DNA from 2 places in the Methylomonas montana genome. Region 1 is predicted to be linked to the other one. Evidence: riboswitches for the same ligand, from Rfam matches in the RefSeq annotation. Region 1 holds a riboswitch; the other holds the start of a gene.

Region 1 (7,978 bases):
TCGACCAGCGCCAGCGAATTATCGAATATGTCCCGATACCACTTGATGCTATAAACCGGGCTGATCTCAAGCCGCGACGATTCTATTCGCACATCGTGGCCCTCGCGCGGGCGCAACAGCAGGCGATGCTGATTCAGTATCACCGGACCGGTAAACCAATATTCGGTCAGATGTCGTATCCGTAAACGCTGCATGGCTTTAATTCGGCAGGTTCTCTAACAGCTGGACGCCGGCTTGCATCTGCGTCGGATACAACGCCGGGCCGAACTGGGTGAAGATCGCCACGTCGGCGGCATCGTGTCCGTAAGCGACGATCACCCGTCCGCCGCGCGGCTCGGCTTGGGTGGGATCGAATGTATACCAGCGTCCGCCGACATAGGCTTCAAACCAGGCATGAAAATCCATCGGCTGTAGGCCGTACAAATAGCCCACCACCATGCGGGCCGGAATGCAGAGCGCCCGGCACAGTGCGATACCCAGATGCGCCAATTCGCGGCAAACGCCTTCGCCGGCCAGATTGACTTCCACTGCCGACATCTGAAAGTGCGGGGAATCGGGATTGAAGCGGATATAGTCGCGTATCCATTGGTTCAGTCTGGCGACCTGATCGTAGCCTGGCCTCTCCTCGGCGACGATTTCCCTAGCCAGATCGATGAAGCGGTCGGATTCGCAATAGCGGGTCGGCAGCAGATAAGTCAGTACCGTTTCCGGCAAATTCTGTACCTCGGTAAACGGCGCGCCGGGACAGGTGTCGATATGTTCGGTGGTGTGAATATCGGCGCTGGTATGCACGGAAAACTCGCCGGGCGGCGCGATCAACCGTTGACAGAGGTTGCCGTAGTAGTCGGTATATTCGAAAACCGGCACCGTCGGCTTCAAGGTGTAAGACTCGCGGGCCACCCATTGATTGGCGCCGTTACGCGGCCGCAACATCAGGATAAACGGGGTATCGACGCTGACGTCGAAGTTGATTTCGCAGCTAGTTTGCAGCCACATGTTGGTTATCCTTTTTTGATTACCGAGAAATGTCAGCCATATTTTAGCAGCTGTCGGCAGGCGGTAATTTTACTCTGGAATGACGGTTACGGATGGCTCTCCGTCAACGGCGATTACCTGTCGGCGTTGACGCGCCGACGCAATCATTATACGGGCCTATCGAGCTTCGTGGTTTCCTGGAAATGGAATAAATCCGCAATGCTTGGATATAACAGGCACCTATCCCTGACCATTGTCTTGGAAAACTATGTTATCTGGCATTTCGATAATCAGGGATTTAACTCGCTTTGTCACAAAATTCACGTTTTCCGACCGTGCTGAGCCATGCCGACCAGTCAAAAGCCAAGGATGAACGACATTGGTCTGCTTATTGCTTTGGTTTGCTAGATCACTTGCTGCGGCATGGCCGCAATCGGAATAAGGCCGGTCATGCCAAGTACTAGCAAGTATTTGAACGACTACTCCCTTCAATCCGGAGTAATCCACAAAATTCAACAGCGTTATTTTAAATGCTTGGCATGATCAGGATGCCTTCGCTCAAGGAGAGGAGCGGCGTCGTAGGGATGACGACATTTAGCCACATCCGCCGTGAGACGGAGTCGGAAAGCCACGGGTCTTGGAACGAGACAGCCGGGTTACCTTCAAGTGACAGGCCTGAGAGTACTGTTTGCCGGAATTGCGAAAACCACTGCAGCGGTCGGCCAAGGCCTTGAAGATTAACTGCAACCGTAAATCGCTTTTTAAGGATAAATAATGAAACAGAGAAAAAACCATCGCTCGAAATTGGCTAATGCCGGGGTATTGGCATTTGTGGTATTCAGCGGATTATTGGCACCCGCGTCGGCCAGTGCGGCCTTGGTTAGCGGCAATGCCCGCATCAGTATCGACAATAGCGCTTTTAGCGCGGCGGCCGGCTGGATTGTGGATCGTTATTTCGACGCCAGCTATAACACCACCGCCATCAATGCAAATACGGCCGGCGGTAGCGGTTCGACCTCGAATATGCAGTTTTCAGTTAACAGTGTCGATACCACGGTTTTTTACGGAAATCCGCCCAATCGTTATCTGGAAGCCACCACGACGGATACCGGTAATACCGCAGCGGGTCAGATTGGCTTGAGTGGCGCTTTAAGGCTGGCTGTGCCGGGTAATCCGGGGGCAGGGGTTTTGATGCCTTATGACTTTACCTTGGAAAAAATCGGCAGCATCTGGAATTTGGTTTCGCATGACTTGTTCTTTAAAGGGACGACTTTTCTACAGTTAAGCAATGCCAGCGAATCGGTCAACGCTAACGGCGAACTGACATTGAGCGGCGACTTGATCTTAGGCGGCGGCGTGGGACCTACTACTTATCCGAACGCATTTGGCCTGACCTGGAGTTCGTTCCTGGGGGTAAGCGGCGCCGGACAGACCGCTGTTGTCGGTAGCCTGAGCCTGACGCCGGCTGCGGTACCGCTACCGAGCGCAGTGTGGTTGTTCGGCAGCTCGCTGTTGGGCTTGATTGGCTACAAACGCCGTCAGTTGCATTGCGTGAGCGCTTAGATCATTGTCCTGCCAGATGCAGCCGTATGCGCTGCATCTGGCTTCCCCACCTGTTTGCAATGTCGTCGTGGGGCATTCCGTCAGGAGCGAACCACGGTATTTGTTCGACGGCTATTCAAGCCGGCCAACGAAGATGCAATACCGGGCTGATCGCCGCTCAAATCCATAGACCCTGGACGTAAATCCAGCGAGAGAAAATAATGAAAAAGTATCACTACCCTGTTATTCGCGGCATGCTGGTTGGCGTGGCCGTATATGGTGCATTCGCTTTCGGCAATGCGGAAGCGGCCACGGTAAGCGGTGGCGCCATGACGCTAAATCTGGATCGGGACGCGCTGATTGCCGGGGTGATTAAAGATAATTACCCCGACGCGCCGACCGAGACATTTTCTATCTGTTGCCGGCCTTCTCTTTACCTGGAAGAGTATTTCGATGCCTCGGCGGCATCGAAAACGTCTAGCCAGCTTCGAGATGAAAATACACCGGATCTTTACGACAGCGTGTCGGATGAAATTTCCGCCCTTGGTCGGCAATTTCAGGTCAACGCCTCGTCCCTGCCGGTCAATCCGTTAGGTAGGCAAAACAAAGCCACCACCTTTTCATTCGATCCCGCCAATTTAAGCGGCACGGCGACCGGGCAGATCGGATTGGGCGGCGTGATGCGTTTTCGGGTCGATGTCGACCCGCCGAATAACCGCGTACTGTTTGGCGATCTGGATCTGGAGTATATCCCGGCGTTGGCAAATGCTGTCACCGGGCAATCCGGTTGGATTTTGATGAACAACATCGGCTTTCGGATCGGCGGGTTTGATTTGTTCGATGTCAGCACCCAATTGAGCGGCAACACATTGAGTTTGAGCGGGATTCTGGGTCTGGGCAATGGCTTCGATCATCTCGGCGGCATCCGCGATACCCGAGTCGGCACCTTTAGCTTTCAAACCACTGTCGTCCCGTTACCGGCTGCCTTTTGGTTGTTTGCGAGCGGGATAGCGGGGCTGGGGTTCTCGACTTATCGTAAACGTTGGTCCTGAGCCGTACGGCGAATGGAAAAACTATGGAAGCGCTGAACAAATAGTCATCTTTTTGTAGTGCTAATACTCGTCATGTCCCAGATTGCATCGGGACATGACGTCAATTTTAATTAGCCATCGATAACGTCGTCGTCGGCGCTTTCTAACGCTACCGGTTTGGCCTTGAACACTTCGGCAACCAGCTCCAACTGGGCGCTGAAATGCGGCAACGACGGAATCTTCCAGCCTTTACCGATGACGCGGGCCAGCAGGTTGTTCAGCCAGGGTTTGTTCGAGCTGGCATGATGGATGATGAAGCGGTAACCCTCGCCGTCATTGAACACGGCAAAATCTTCCAGGCTCAATTCAATCGGTACTTCCTCGCCATAAAGCAAGGTCTGCGCATAGATTTTTCGGGCATCAATGTCGAAATTGAAAGCCTGCAATTCGGCAACCCCTTTGAGTATCTTGTTGGCTACCCAAATGATCAGTGCGTTGGGTGTCAACTTGATAACGATTTTGACCAAACTGGATTTAAAACTCATGGCTCCCCCTGTTTTTATTGTTTTATGGTCAGTTGTAGGCCGGAATCAGCATAAGTGTTTTCGGCAAGTTTGCTACTCCCGGTCGCCCAGCTTAGGTAAGCGCTCGGCCAATCCCATTGCATGTCGGGTCAGCAATTGTTTGGCAAACGGTAGGTGGTCCAGCAGGGTCAGGCCGGCGTTACGCACGGCTGCCAACGGCAGATTGCCGTTGGAGAACAGCTTTACCACGCTGTTGGTAAAACCTATGGTTTTGCCATGATCTTGTTGGCGTTGCCGGCTGTAGTTTTTCAGCAGGCGGGCATCGCCCAAATCGCCGTTTTGCTGTTGTTGGTCGATCAACATTTCTGCCAGCAAAGCCACATCGCGAATGCCTAAGTTAAAGCCTTGGCCAGCGACTGGATGCAATTGATGCACGGCGTTGCCGATGATCACGGTGCGGCCGGAAACCATGCTTTCGGCACGGATCAGGCTTAACGGAAAAGCCCGGCGCGGCGCGGCGAGTTTCAGTTCGCCCAAACGGTAACCGAAACAGTTCTGCAGCTCGGCGAGAAACTCGCGGTCGTTGACGTTAATCAGTGTCTCGGCTTGCTCGTGGCTGCGGGTCCAGACCACCGCCGATTGTTTGCCGGCCACCGGCAGCAAGGCCAGCGGGCCGAATTCGGTGAAGCGTTCGAAGGCAGTGTTGCGGTGCGGCAGCGCCGATTGCACCGTGGTGACCAGTGCGGTCTGTCCGTATTCGGTAACTTGTTGCGGAATTTCCAGCAGCTTGCGTACCGTGGAGTTGCCACCGTCGGCGCCGACCAGCAGTTGCGCGCTGACATTTAACGAGCTGCCGTCGTGCTGTTTCAGACTGACATTGACCGCGTCACGGCCGGACATCAAGCCGGCGACTCTGGTTTGGTACAGGCAAACCGTGTCGGTTTTTTCGACCAGATCGGCCATGTGCTGTTCGATGTCGCGGGCGACGATCACGTAACCCAGCGCTTCGACGCCTTGATCTTCCGCCGCCAGCCGGGTCTTGCCGAAGTGGCCGCGGTCCGAGACGTGAATATGTTTGATGGCGGTGGCTTTGTCGGCGACGCCGCGCCAGGCGCCCAATGCATTCAGCAGTTCCACGGTGCCGGCCGCCAAGGCCAGTGCGCGGTCGCCGGCCGGCGAATGGCGCAGTTGTTCACGGCTATTGGCTTCGACCAACGCAATCTTCAAGCCGCTATTTTTCAGCGCCAGGGCCAGACAGTTACCGGCCAGGCCGGCGCCGACGATGATCAGGTCGAAATCGGTTTGCATTGCTTAGCCCGCCATCAGCGCTTCGATGTCGGCAACTGCTTTGGGGACGCCGTGAGTGAGAATCTCATGGCCGTCTTTAGTCACCAACACATCGTCTTCGATACGAATACCGATGCCGCGCCATTGCTTGTCCACCGTTTCGCAGTCGGCCGGCACGTACAGGCCTGGTTCCACGGTTAAGACCATGCCCGGTTCCAGCAGGCGCCATTCGTCCTTGATCTTGTAATCGCCGACGTCGTGCACGTCCATGCCCAGCCAGTGGCCGATGCGGTGCATGTAAAACTGTTTGTATTTTTCGTCCTTGATCAGTTTTTTGGGTTTGCCTTTTAACAGACCCAGTTCGATCAGGCCCCTAGTGAGCGTTTCCACCGAAGCGTCGTGAGCCTTGTTCCAAGGGTTACCGGGTTTGATCTCGGCCAGCGCGGCGGCTTGGGCATCCAACACCAATTGATAGAGCTTTTTTTGCGGTTCGCTAAATTTGCCGGATACCGGAAAGGTGCGGGTAATGTCGGCGGCGTAATGGTCGCACTCGACGCCGGCGTCGATCAGAAGTAGATCGCCTTTGTTGAGTTTGTCCTTGTTGTCGACGTAATGCAGCACGCAGGCGTTTTTACCGCCGGCGACGATGGATGGATAAGCCACCGCGCGCAGGCCGTCTTGAATGAATTCGTGGATCAGCTCGGCTTCGATTTGATATTCGTACACACCGGGTTTGCAGGCTTGCATGGCGCGGATATGAGCCTTGGCGGACACTGCGCCGGCGCGGCGCATCAATTTCAGTTCTTCCGGGCTTTTGAATAAGCGCATTTCGTGGAGGATGTGTTCCAGCGACACCAGTTCGCCGGGCGCGCTGACGCCGCTGCGCGATTGCTTGCGAATGTGATTGATCCATTCCAGCAGTTTGTGGTCCAGATCGCTGTCCTTGCCCATCGGGTAGAACACCTTGCCCTTGTTTTCCAGCATGCCGGGCAGGATGTCGTCCAGATCGTCGATCGGAAAAGAGTCGTCGGCTTCGTAATGCTTGGTGGCACCTTCCAGGCCGGCGTGAGCGCCTTCCCACAAGGCTTTTTTCTCGTCGAATTCGCGGCAGAACAGGATGTATTCGCCTTGTTCGCGGCCGGGGATGAATACGGCCATCGATTCGGCTTCGTTAAAGCCGGTCAGATAGTAAAAATCGCTATCCTGGCGGAATGGATAATGGACGTCGCGGTTGCGGGTGCGTTGTGAAGCGCTGGCGATAATGGCGATATTGCCCTTGCCGATTTGCTTCATCAGGCTGGCTCGGCGTTTTTTGAATTCGCTTTGTTTCATGGTCGATTTTTGGCGTTAGTGGCTTTGCGACGATTGGCTGAGTTCGGCAAACTGATCGCGGACGGTAAAAACCGCGGCACGCACGTATTCGCGAATTTCGATCAGCGCGCTTTCATCGTCTTCGCCGGCGACGTCGGTGTCGATTTTGGTCAGTTCTATGATATCGCGCATCACTTCGGCGGTATCCCCCGGCCAGTCGGCACCGGTTTGCGCGTAACCGACGCCGAACAGAAAACCCTGGCACCAGCTACGCAGAGCTTCCACTTGCTCTTCCAAGGGTTCGTCGTCCTCGGGCATCAGTAAGTCGAAGGCAAATTCGTCGTTCTGATTTTCCAGTAATTGCCGGGTTTTTTCGAACACACCATGCAATAAGGCTTTGTCCTCGTCGATTAACTGCTGTTCGTCTGCGAATAACTCGCGCAGCCAGTTTTCGGCATCGGCCCGGATTTCGACACACAGTATGCCGGTGGCAATGCCATGCGCTTCCGCCGCACCGATGTCGGTATCCTGTTGCTCCAAAATGGCATTAACCGAGCGATAGGTCATTTGATCTGTGTTCCTATTAAAGCTGTTTAATAACATGGCTTATGCTAACATTCTTCGCCATCCACGATGATTATAACGTCATATCGGCCCATACTCCTGCTATGTCTGAAACAGAAAAAGACCCGTCAACCGAACTCGAAGCGTTGGAAGCTAAACTGGATGTGCTGATCACGCAGTTCAATCAAGTCAAAAACGAGAATAAGTCATTGAAAGTCAAGCAAGATGCTCTGGTCAAGGAAAAAGCTAAGCTGTTGGAGAAGACCACGCTGGCTAAGGCGCGGGTCGAGGCGATGATCGCCCGATTGAAAGCCATGGAGCATGATTCGTGAGAAAAACCGTACAACCTGTCTCGCTGAATATTCTCGACAAGGAATACAAAATCGCCTGTGCCGCAGACGAAAAAGAGGCTTTAATCAATTCGGCCCGCGAGTTGGATAAGCAAATGCGCAAGATTCGCGACACCGGTAAAGTCAGCAGTACCGACCGCATCGCGGTATTGGCGGCGCTGAACTTGGCGCATGATTCAGTCACGACGAATAAAGACGACAGCGTCGATATTGGCGCGCGTTTGGCGCAATTGCGCAGCAAGATAGAAAACGTTTTAGAAAATTCGTAAATCTGTATAGAATGCTCGCCCTATCTCCTGCGGCGTTCGAGCAGTACTGGGTGTTTCCTGAACCTGTTTTTACCCCGGAAACTTTTTGCCATTCATGGTGCGCATGCCTGTTTATTCAGGAAGCC
Region 2 (7,978 bases), 830 kb from region 1:
AAGGTGTGATTCGCACCATCGCCTTGGCCGACATCGTCGTGCTGGTGGTGAGTAAGGAAAAATACGCCGACCAATCGGTCTGGGAAATGATGAAAGCCATTGAGGTTTTCCAGCAACCGACGCTGATTTGCGTCAATAAACTCAACGAAGGCAGCGAACCGGTGATTCTGGATTCGCTGCGGCAAAAATGGTTGCAAACCCGCCAAGACCCTTTGCCGGTCGTGGTGCCGCTATTGTTCCAAAAAGCCCCAGCTGTGCCGAGCTGGCCGGCGTCGGCGGAGCGAGCGTTAACCGAGCTGGCCAAGAAAGTCTCGCGTAGCAAACATGGTGGCCGGCAGCAGCAATTGCTGAATCGCTACTGGCTGCCATGGTTGGAGCCGGTGTTTGCCGAGCATCATGCCCAACGGCATTGGCAGACTTTGGTCGATCAATGTCTGGCGCAGGCGGTCAAGGAATACCAGCGCGACTACTTGAACCACCCGCATCATTACGAAACCTTTCAAAACGCCTTATTAAATCTGCTGACACTGCTGGAAATTCCCGGTATCGCCAAAGCATTAGGCAAAACTCGGCGAGCGATGACCTGGCCGTTTCGCAAATTATTCGAATTGGGCGGCGGCCGCTCGACCATCAATCCCAATCAGGAATTGGCGGTATTGAATCAGTTGGGCGAGCATCTGATGATCCAGCTGGCCGACCGTTTGCTGGAAAGAACCGAAACCGAACCGGCCGACAGCCGCTGGTGGAAGGAAACCGCAATGGCGCTCCGACAGAAGCGCACCGATTTATTGCAGACCTATCGCCAGGCGGTCAGCGACTATCACAGCGATTTTCAGCAGGATGTCGAGGCTTCCGCTCAGCGCTTGTATCTGAAACTGCAAGAGCAACCGATAGTTTTGAACAGCCTGCGCGCCACTCGCGTCACCACCGATGCCGGCGCGTTGTTACTGGCGATTCAGGCTGGCGGCATTGGCATTCACGATCTGGTGATCACGCCGTTGATGTTGACCATTACCTCCTTGTTGGCGGAAAGCGCCATCGGCAGTTATATGCATAAAGTCGAAGCCGAGTTAAAACAACATCAGCTCAATACCGTCAAAACCGCGCTGTTCGAGGCTTGCCTGAAACAGCGCCTGTATTTGCTGCCGCAAGGCGTGCAGTCGCAAACCCGCTTCAATATTTCCGAACAACTTTTGTCACAGGCGGAACAGGCGCTGAAAGAGAAGAAACATGGCTTACGATTACTCTGAATTGTTGACGCAGGCCCGGCAATGGGCGGCAGCCGCGCAAGCCGAAGGCCGCCTGAGCGCCAAACGAGCGCAGTTATTGACGACGATAGACACGCGCAGCGCCGACAATCTATTCGCCGCCAGCGTTTCCGATCCGGATGCGCGGCCGCTGATCGTTGCCTTCATGGGCGGCACCGGCGTCGGCAAAAGCAGCTTATTAAACCGCTTGGCCGGCCAAGCGATTGCCAGAGCCGGCATCGAAAGGCCTACCTCGCGAGAAGTCACGCTGTATCACCATCAGAGTCTGGCGATCAATAAACTGCCGGCCGGCTTGCCACTGGACAGCATCAAGATCAGCCAGCATAACGACGCAGCCAATAGTCATATTGTCTGGATCGACATGCCGGATTTCGACAGCGTCGAACTCAGTAACAAACGCTTGGTTTTGGAGTGGCTGCCGCATATCGACGTCTTGCTTTACGTGGTCAGCCCGGAACGCTACCGCGACAACAAGGCCTGGCAGTTGTTGTTGGCGGAAGGTGCTAAACATGCCTGGTTGTTTGTGATGAACCAGTGGGATCGTGGCCAGCCGGTGCAATACGACGACTTTAAAAAGCAGCTGGGCAAGGCCGGTTTTAGCGATCCCTTGATCTTTCGTACCAGTTGCAGCGAACCGGACGGCGATGAGTTTGCGCAATTGCTGGAGCAGTTGCGGCAACTATCCGGCCGGCACAGCGTCGCCCAACTGGAATTGCGCGGCGAGCAATTTCGCCGGCAGCAATTGCAACAAGCTTTGCAACAGCTGGCCGACGAGTTTTCCGGGCAGGATTATCAGCAATTGCTGCAAAATCTGGATGCCCTGTGGCAACATGCGGAAGCCAGCTTGCAGCAGGGTTTGGCCTGGCCCATCAAACAACTCGCGCAATTCTGGGCGGAAAACCTTGGCCAAAAAGCCGAGATCAAACTGTGGGACGACTGGGCGCAAAACCGTTTGAACGATCTGTTGGACGAACTGATATTGCAGGCCGCGCAAGCCAATATCCCCAGCAAGCCTTTAAAAACCGCGCTGCAAACCATCCGGGACAATGCCGAGAAAAATCTTACCGCCCAGACCGAACTGGCCGGCCGCCAGGCTTTGCTCAAGCCCGGCAACGGCGCCCAGCGCTTTTTATTAAAGCTGACCGCGATCTGCGAAACGCTGCTGCCGTTGGCGGCAATGGGCGCGGTCGGTTATCAAGTGTTCTCCGGCTACTATCACAGCGCCGCAGACGCCACGGCTTATCTCGGCACAGACTTTGCGGTTCATAGCGTATTGCTGATTGCCCTGAGCTGGCTGATCCCGTTTTTCCTGCATAAAAAAATCCAGCCATCCTTGCAGAAGGCGGCGTTGAAAGGCTTGCAGAAAGGCTTGCAGCAGGGCTTGTCGGCGGTGATGGCCGAGATCAAATTGACGATGCAGGCCGAGCAACAGCGGAACGAATTATTGCGACAGCAATTATTGACGATGATCGAACGTTGCGCGGCGGAGCCGGTTGCCTCGATCGACAAGGGGAGTTTATTGGGTAGGGTGTTGTTGGCGGATTGAAATTAACTTGAATTTTGATAGCTAGCCGGGAGGCATATGTTTTTCGTGCCCACGCGAAATCGTCCAATTCGGTGGACAAGCGAAAAACGCTTGCTCGCCCAACATCTAATAAAGTGGCCAAATTTATCCGGCCATTACAATACGCGCGCATTGTTGCTATGTTTACCGACACACTTTAAACAAGGCCGGCCACCATGAGCAAAAAACACGCACCCAAACCCGATAAACAAGTCTACAAAGATACTTTGCAACAACTCCAGGAGGAACTGGTCAAGTTGCAGAACCACATCATCAAGCATGGCGACAAGATTCTGATTATCTTCGAAGGCCGTGATGCCGGCGGCAAGGACGGTACCATCAAGCGCATCATTCAGCATCTCAGCCCGAGGGAAATTCGGGTGGTGGCGCTGGGCAAACCGTCCGATCGCGACCTTAGCACCTGGTATTTTCAACGTTACACGCACCATCTGCCGGCCGCGCAGGAAATGGTATTGTTCAACCGCAGTTGGTACAACCGGGCCGGCGTCGAGCGGGTGATGGAGTTTTGCAGCGACGCCGAATATCACGAATTCATCGAAACCGTTTCCCACTACGAGCAATTGCTAGTGCGCTCCGGCATCAAACTGCTGAAATATTATCTGGACATCAGCAAGGCCGAACAGAAAGAACGCCTGAAACAACGTGAAAAAGATCCGCTTAAACAATGGAAAGTCAGCCCCATCGACAAGGAAGCGCAAAAACATTGGCAGCAATACAGCGACGCCCGCAACATCATGTTTGCCAGAACCCATCATTTGTCCGCGCCGTGGACCGTGGTCAGGTCGGACGACAAGCAGGCCGCGCGGATCAACATCATCAAGGATTTACTATTTCGCTTGGATTACAAGGGCAAAAACGAGGCGCTGGTACTGCCGGACGCCAATATTGTCTTCAATTACGAAGAAAGCTATTTGCACAACGGCATGATTGCGCCTTGAGGCGGGTGGGCAAGGTTCGGTAGGCATGAGTGATCGAGTGCTCGCGAAAACCGGCGTTTCCGATAACCCTGCAATCGTCCAGATACAGGGTGCGGCCTGGAAAATTGCGCGGCTGGATGCTTACGTCATGATCTGTAACCAGTGGTGAGGGTATAAGTTACTGATATAATCCCCTGATCTCAACCTTCTCCTGGAGGAGATTGTCGTAAAAGGTAGGTTGGGCTGAATACAATGAAGCCCAACATTTTGGTTTTGTTGGGCTTCGCTCTGCTCTGCCCAACCTACATTTGACTTTTACGACAGCCTCCGGAGGAAGAAGGAGATTTTAGAGATCCCCTCCAGTTTTACAGGCTTAAATCGGCCGAGGCAACTTGCTTGGTCGGGGTGCAGGCAGGGCAGCTTACCTGTAGCAATTCGCCGCTATGCCGATGCCGCAAAGGCCGGGCCAGGCCATCCATTTGATTCATGTCTTGGTATAGCTCGTTTTCGTGCGAGATCACTTCCCGCTCATGCTCAAATGGATACAAGGTTTGAGCCATACCGCCGCCTTCGATGAAATGTTGGCTATCCAATAGCATCAATTTGGCATGCAGTAATTCGTGTAATAAAGCGTCGGCCGGCGAAATGCTACAGGCCGGCGTGGCGTCGCAGCCGGGGGCGTTCAGCAATTGCGCGCCCAGCCGGGTGTCGAAGTAGATGGTGACGCTGTCTACGCCATATTGGTTGCCCCAGGCTTGGGTCTGCCAGTTGTTTTGCCGATATTTGAGTGTCAGTTTTTGGCCGCGTAACTCGTTGATTAAACCGATGACTTGCGGATAGCGCGAATAATAGTCGGCGATGGCGGCCAGGTCGGCGTTGATCGAAGCAGGGTCGCCAGATTCGGCTTGATAGAGCGTGGTCAGGAAGCCGGCGATTTCGGTTTCCGCGAGTTGATTGCTTGTTAACGTCGCTTGTTTCTGACTGTACGCGGCCAATACCTGGGCGGCAGAGGGCGGTTTTTGCTGACGCAAGCGAATCACCGAGACGCCATCGCCGCCGACCGCCAGGCTGGCTTGCATCCGGCTAATCGGCTCGGTAATTTGGCTGGCCGCCGGCTGCACGGCATTGACCGGCAGCAAATCTTTGGCAGTGACGACCCGAGAAGTCGCCATCATGCCGATACAAAAACTTAACACCAAACAGACATTGCGGCGGCGGTTATGCGGAATCGAGTCATCGTTCTTTAAGCGACTGTCTTCCTTTAAATAAATGCCGTAACGCCGGGCAATATCTTGCAACGCTGCAAAGGCTGCTTGGGCATTGAGACTCAAACCGGCTTGGCACACCAGCGCCGGTTTACCGTCGATCACACAAGGATGCAGGAAGTGATGCTCGGCCGGCTGGTTCAAATACCAGCGATTCAAATCCCTGGCTAAATGCTCCAGCCCTTTGATTGGGTGGGCGGCGCTGCCAAAAGCTTGTTCCAGGGTTGTTGTTTCGCTCATTCCGTTTCCTTTCGTTTGACAGCCGATAGTGATGTTTAGTCGGCAAGCGCAAGACTTGCAGTCCTTAAAAGTCCAACTGTACAGCCGGATCGGTTTACCGGCAAGTTCCCTTGGCTGAAGTCATTTCAGCATCGTCGCGGAAAGCTATTCAATTAAAACAAACGCTTGGGCCGATATGGCTGACGGCTTTTCGGCGAGTCGCGGTGGCGTGCGTATTACATTTAACGAAACCGTAACAGACGTGTAACGGAAACCCCCGATTTGCTCTGGAATAATCCGCCGCAACTGAAGGACAGGCCCTATTCGGGCGGTTCGTAAAGATTCAGGACAGATTAGGGAGCAAGGACGGCACGCATAGGGAGTAGGCGACGGAAGAGGTTAGGGAGTCGGCGAGGGTAGAGCGACATGCAACATGGTAGCGGGGAGAGCAGCACCGTCTTGGTGTTAGATAGCAGTGTAAAAATAAGCGTGTAAAAGCCAAACTCGTCGCGAGGCGGGGACGGAAAGCTTCGGATCTTGAGTATTGAATGTCATGCCTGCTTTGGCGGGTGGCCTGGATGGCTGGCGATGATAAGGACGTACATTGACAATGCTCAAGATGGCTGGGCTGTCACCTTGTGTATTTAGACTTTTATTTTTAAATCATAAGGAAACAAACAATGAAACATTTCGGCAAAACTTTAATGGCTGCGGCTCTGTTGGCAGGCGCTGGCGCGGCGAACGCGAGTATCGCAACCGGTAGCGCTACACTCTCAGAAGCCTTTTTGTCTGTTTATGACAAAAGCCAAGCCCTGACTTTTACGCTGGATTTGGGTCTGACCAACGGTGATTTGATTGCTAATGTTGGTAATGCTTCATATACCAAAAGCTTTGATCTGTCAGCTTACGCGCTGTGGAATACTTTTTCAGCCGGTTTGGATGCATCACAAACTGTATTTACGGTTGCGGTAGGTAATGGCTCCAAACAATTGGCAACCAGTGCGGGTGCTCCGGCTGCTTACACCAACTTAACTGTTGCGGCTGCTGCTGGTACTGGTATCAAGAATCACGCCGGCGCGATCAACGGCGGTGCGTTGGCTGATAACCCAGGTGAAACAGTGTCCAACACAGCGGCAAACTTGAGTTCATTGGTGGCCGATTCCGATACAGCCAATACCGGACAGCACAATCAACTCAACACTGCCGATACCTTGTGGGGAACCAAAAGTGATGCGGCAGCGAATATTGCCTATGGTTCGGCCGGTAACTTCTTTTACTTGAACGGCACTGCTGCACCTGTGTTGACTGCCGGTAAATGGACATTGGCAGGCAACTCGTTGAGCTACGGTCCTGCCGTTGCCGCGGTGCCGCTGCCTGCCGCAGTCTGGATGTTCGGCGCCGGCCTGATGGGCGTGTTGCGCATGACTCGCCGTAAACACGCTGCCGCGTAAGGTTCCCAGGGATGGCGTTTGTTTGCCATCCCGTCTCAATGATTCAATCTTAACACCAGAGGAAAAACTCATGAAAAAATTAGTATTAGGCGTGGCGATTTCCGCCGCCCTGTCTTCCGGCGCGCAAGCGGCCATCAACGTTGATGCCAACAACTTGCCGATCATCGATCCCGCGCAAACCAACACCGTATATTTGTCCGGCGCTTCCGCGGCGGTCAACTTCATCGAAAAGCTGATCACCGATTCCACCGTGCCAGCTGTCGATAAAGTTTGCGACAGCAGCAAAAAAGTCTGGAAATATAAAGACAGCTTGACCGGCTCCGACCAAAACGCTTATTTGTGCGAAAAAGCCGCCACCAACAGCGGTTTGCCAACCAATAAGCCTAACATCCTGGTTTATAAACGCAGTGCTGGCGGTTCCGCGTTCGGCGTCAGCCCGCTGATCGCCGAAGCCAATGGCGATGCCGCTAGTGCCAGTATCGAGTTTTTGAAAATCAGCTCGGCTTGCACTCAAGTCACCGCACCGGTTGCCGGCACCACTTTGGGTGTCATCGAATGCCCTTACGACCTGGCTGATCCTACCAAATACGTCAAGCACATCGCTGACTTCGGCATTTCCGACGTCGACCCTGCGCAGTTTACCGGCAACAATACACCAGCCGGTTATTCGGACGTGACTGCCGACGACGTGGCCAAATTGACCGTGAAAAGCGCCTCGGCGCTGGCCTTTGGCGTACCTGTCACTAAAAAACTGTACTTTGCCCTGCAAGCCGCGCAAATTTCGACCGGCGCGATTCCGGCGACTTGCACCGTCGGCAGCGAAGCCGAAGCCTGCATGCCTAGCTTGAGTTCTGCGCAAGTGGCGGCGATTCACGCCGGTAACTGGGCGGACTGGAACCAAATCAAAGTCGGTGCTACCGGTTTGGGTCTGTATGATTGGGCTGCTGCCAATGCTGCCGCTTATTTGCCAGGCGCGTCTAACCTGCACACCTGCCGCCGCGAAAACGGTTCCGGTACACAAGCGCAATCCAACATCAAATTCCTGCAAGACCCCTGCACCACTGCCGCTGGCGCTACCCCGCCAGCAGGTGACGCGGTTGCCTTGGGCTTTGCTGAAGGCGACGGCTATCCGATGATCCACGAAAACAACACTTCCGGTTCGGTCGGTAACTGCCTGGATGAATTGGATGACGGCACCAACGCCGCTAACGGCTTTGATAACACCTGGGGCGTGCGTTGGGCGGTCGGTATCCAGTCGCTGGAGAAAAAAACC

The links. Region 1 has a riboswitch for cyclic di-GMP ahead of QZJ86_RS17580 (hypothetical protein). Riboswitches for the same ligand answer to the same signal wherever they lie in the genome.
Region 2: another riboswitch for cyclic di-GMP. It lies ahead of QZJ86_RS13575 (hypothetical protein); the one in region 1 lies ahead of QZJ86_RS17580 (hypothetical protein).

Annotation. Positions count from the first base shown of each region.
Region 1 covers NZ_CP129884.1:3,794,695-3,802,672, reverse strand. Annotated here, with positions in the region: gene QZJ86_RS17590 (transglutaminase family protein) at 1-194, opposite strand, end outside; gene QZJ86_RS17585 (transglutaminase family protein) at 199-996, opposite strand; cyclic di-GMP riboswitch class I at 1,563-1,639, shown strand; gene QZJ86_RS17580 (hypothetical protein) at 1,750-2,538, shown strand; gene QZJ86_RS17575 (hypothetical protein) at 2,739-3,569, shown strand; gene QZJ86_RS17570 (hypothetical protein) at 3,680-4,093, opposite strand; gene ubiH (2-octaprenyl-6-methoxyphenyl hydroxylase) at 4,166-5,380, opposite strand; gene pepP (Xaa-Pro aminopeptidase) at 5,384-6,691, opposite strand; gene QZJ86_RS17555 (UPF0149 family protein) at 6,707-7,237, opposite strand; gene QZJ86_RS17550 (TIGR02449 family protein) at 7,339-7,566, shown strand; gene QZJ86_RS17545 (cell division protein ZapA) at 7,563-7,853, shown strand; RNA gene ssrS (6S RNA) at 7,875-7,978, shown strand, end outside.
Region 2 covers NZ_CP129884.1:2,963,793-2,971,770, reverse strand. Annotated here, with positions in the region: gene QZJ86_RS13600 (GTPase) at 1-1,250, shown strand, start outside; gene QZJ86_RS13595 (GTPase) at 1,231-2,814, shown strand; gene ppk2 (polyphosphate kinase 2) at 3,009-3,791, shown strand; gene QZJ86_RS13585 (hypothetical protein) at 3,817-3,939, shown strand; gene QZJ86_RS13580 (hypothetical protein) at 4,136-5,275, opposite strand; cyclic di-GMP riboswitch class I at 5,742-5,840, shown strand; gene QZJ86_RS13575 (hypothetical protein) at 5,935-6,705, shown strand; gene QZJ86_RS13570 (hypothetical protein) at 6,776-7,978, shown strand, end outside.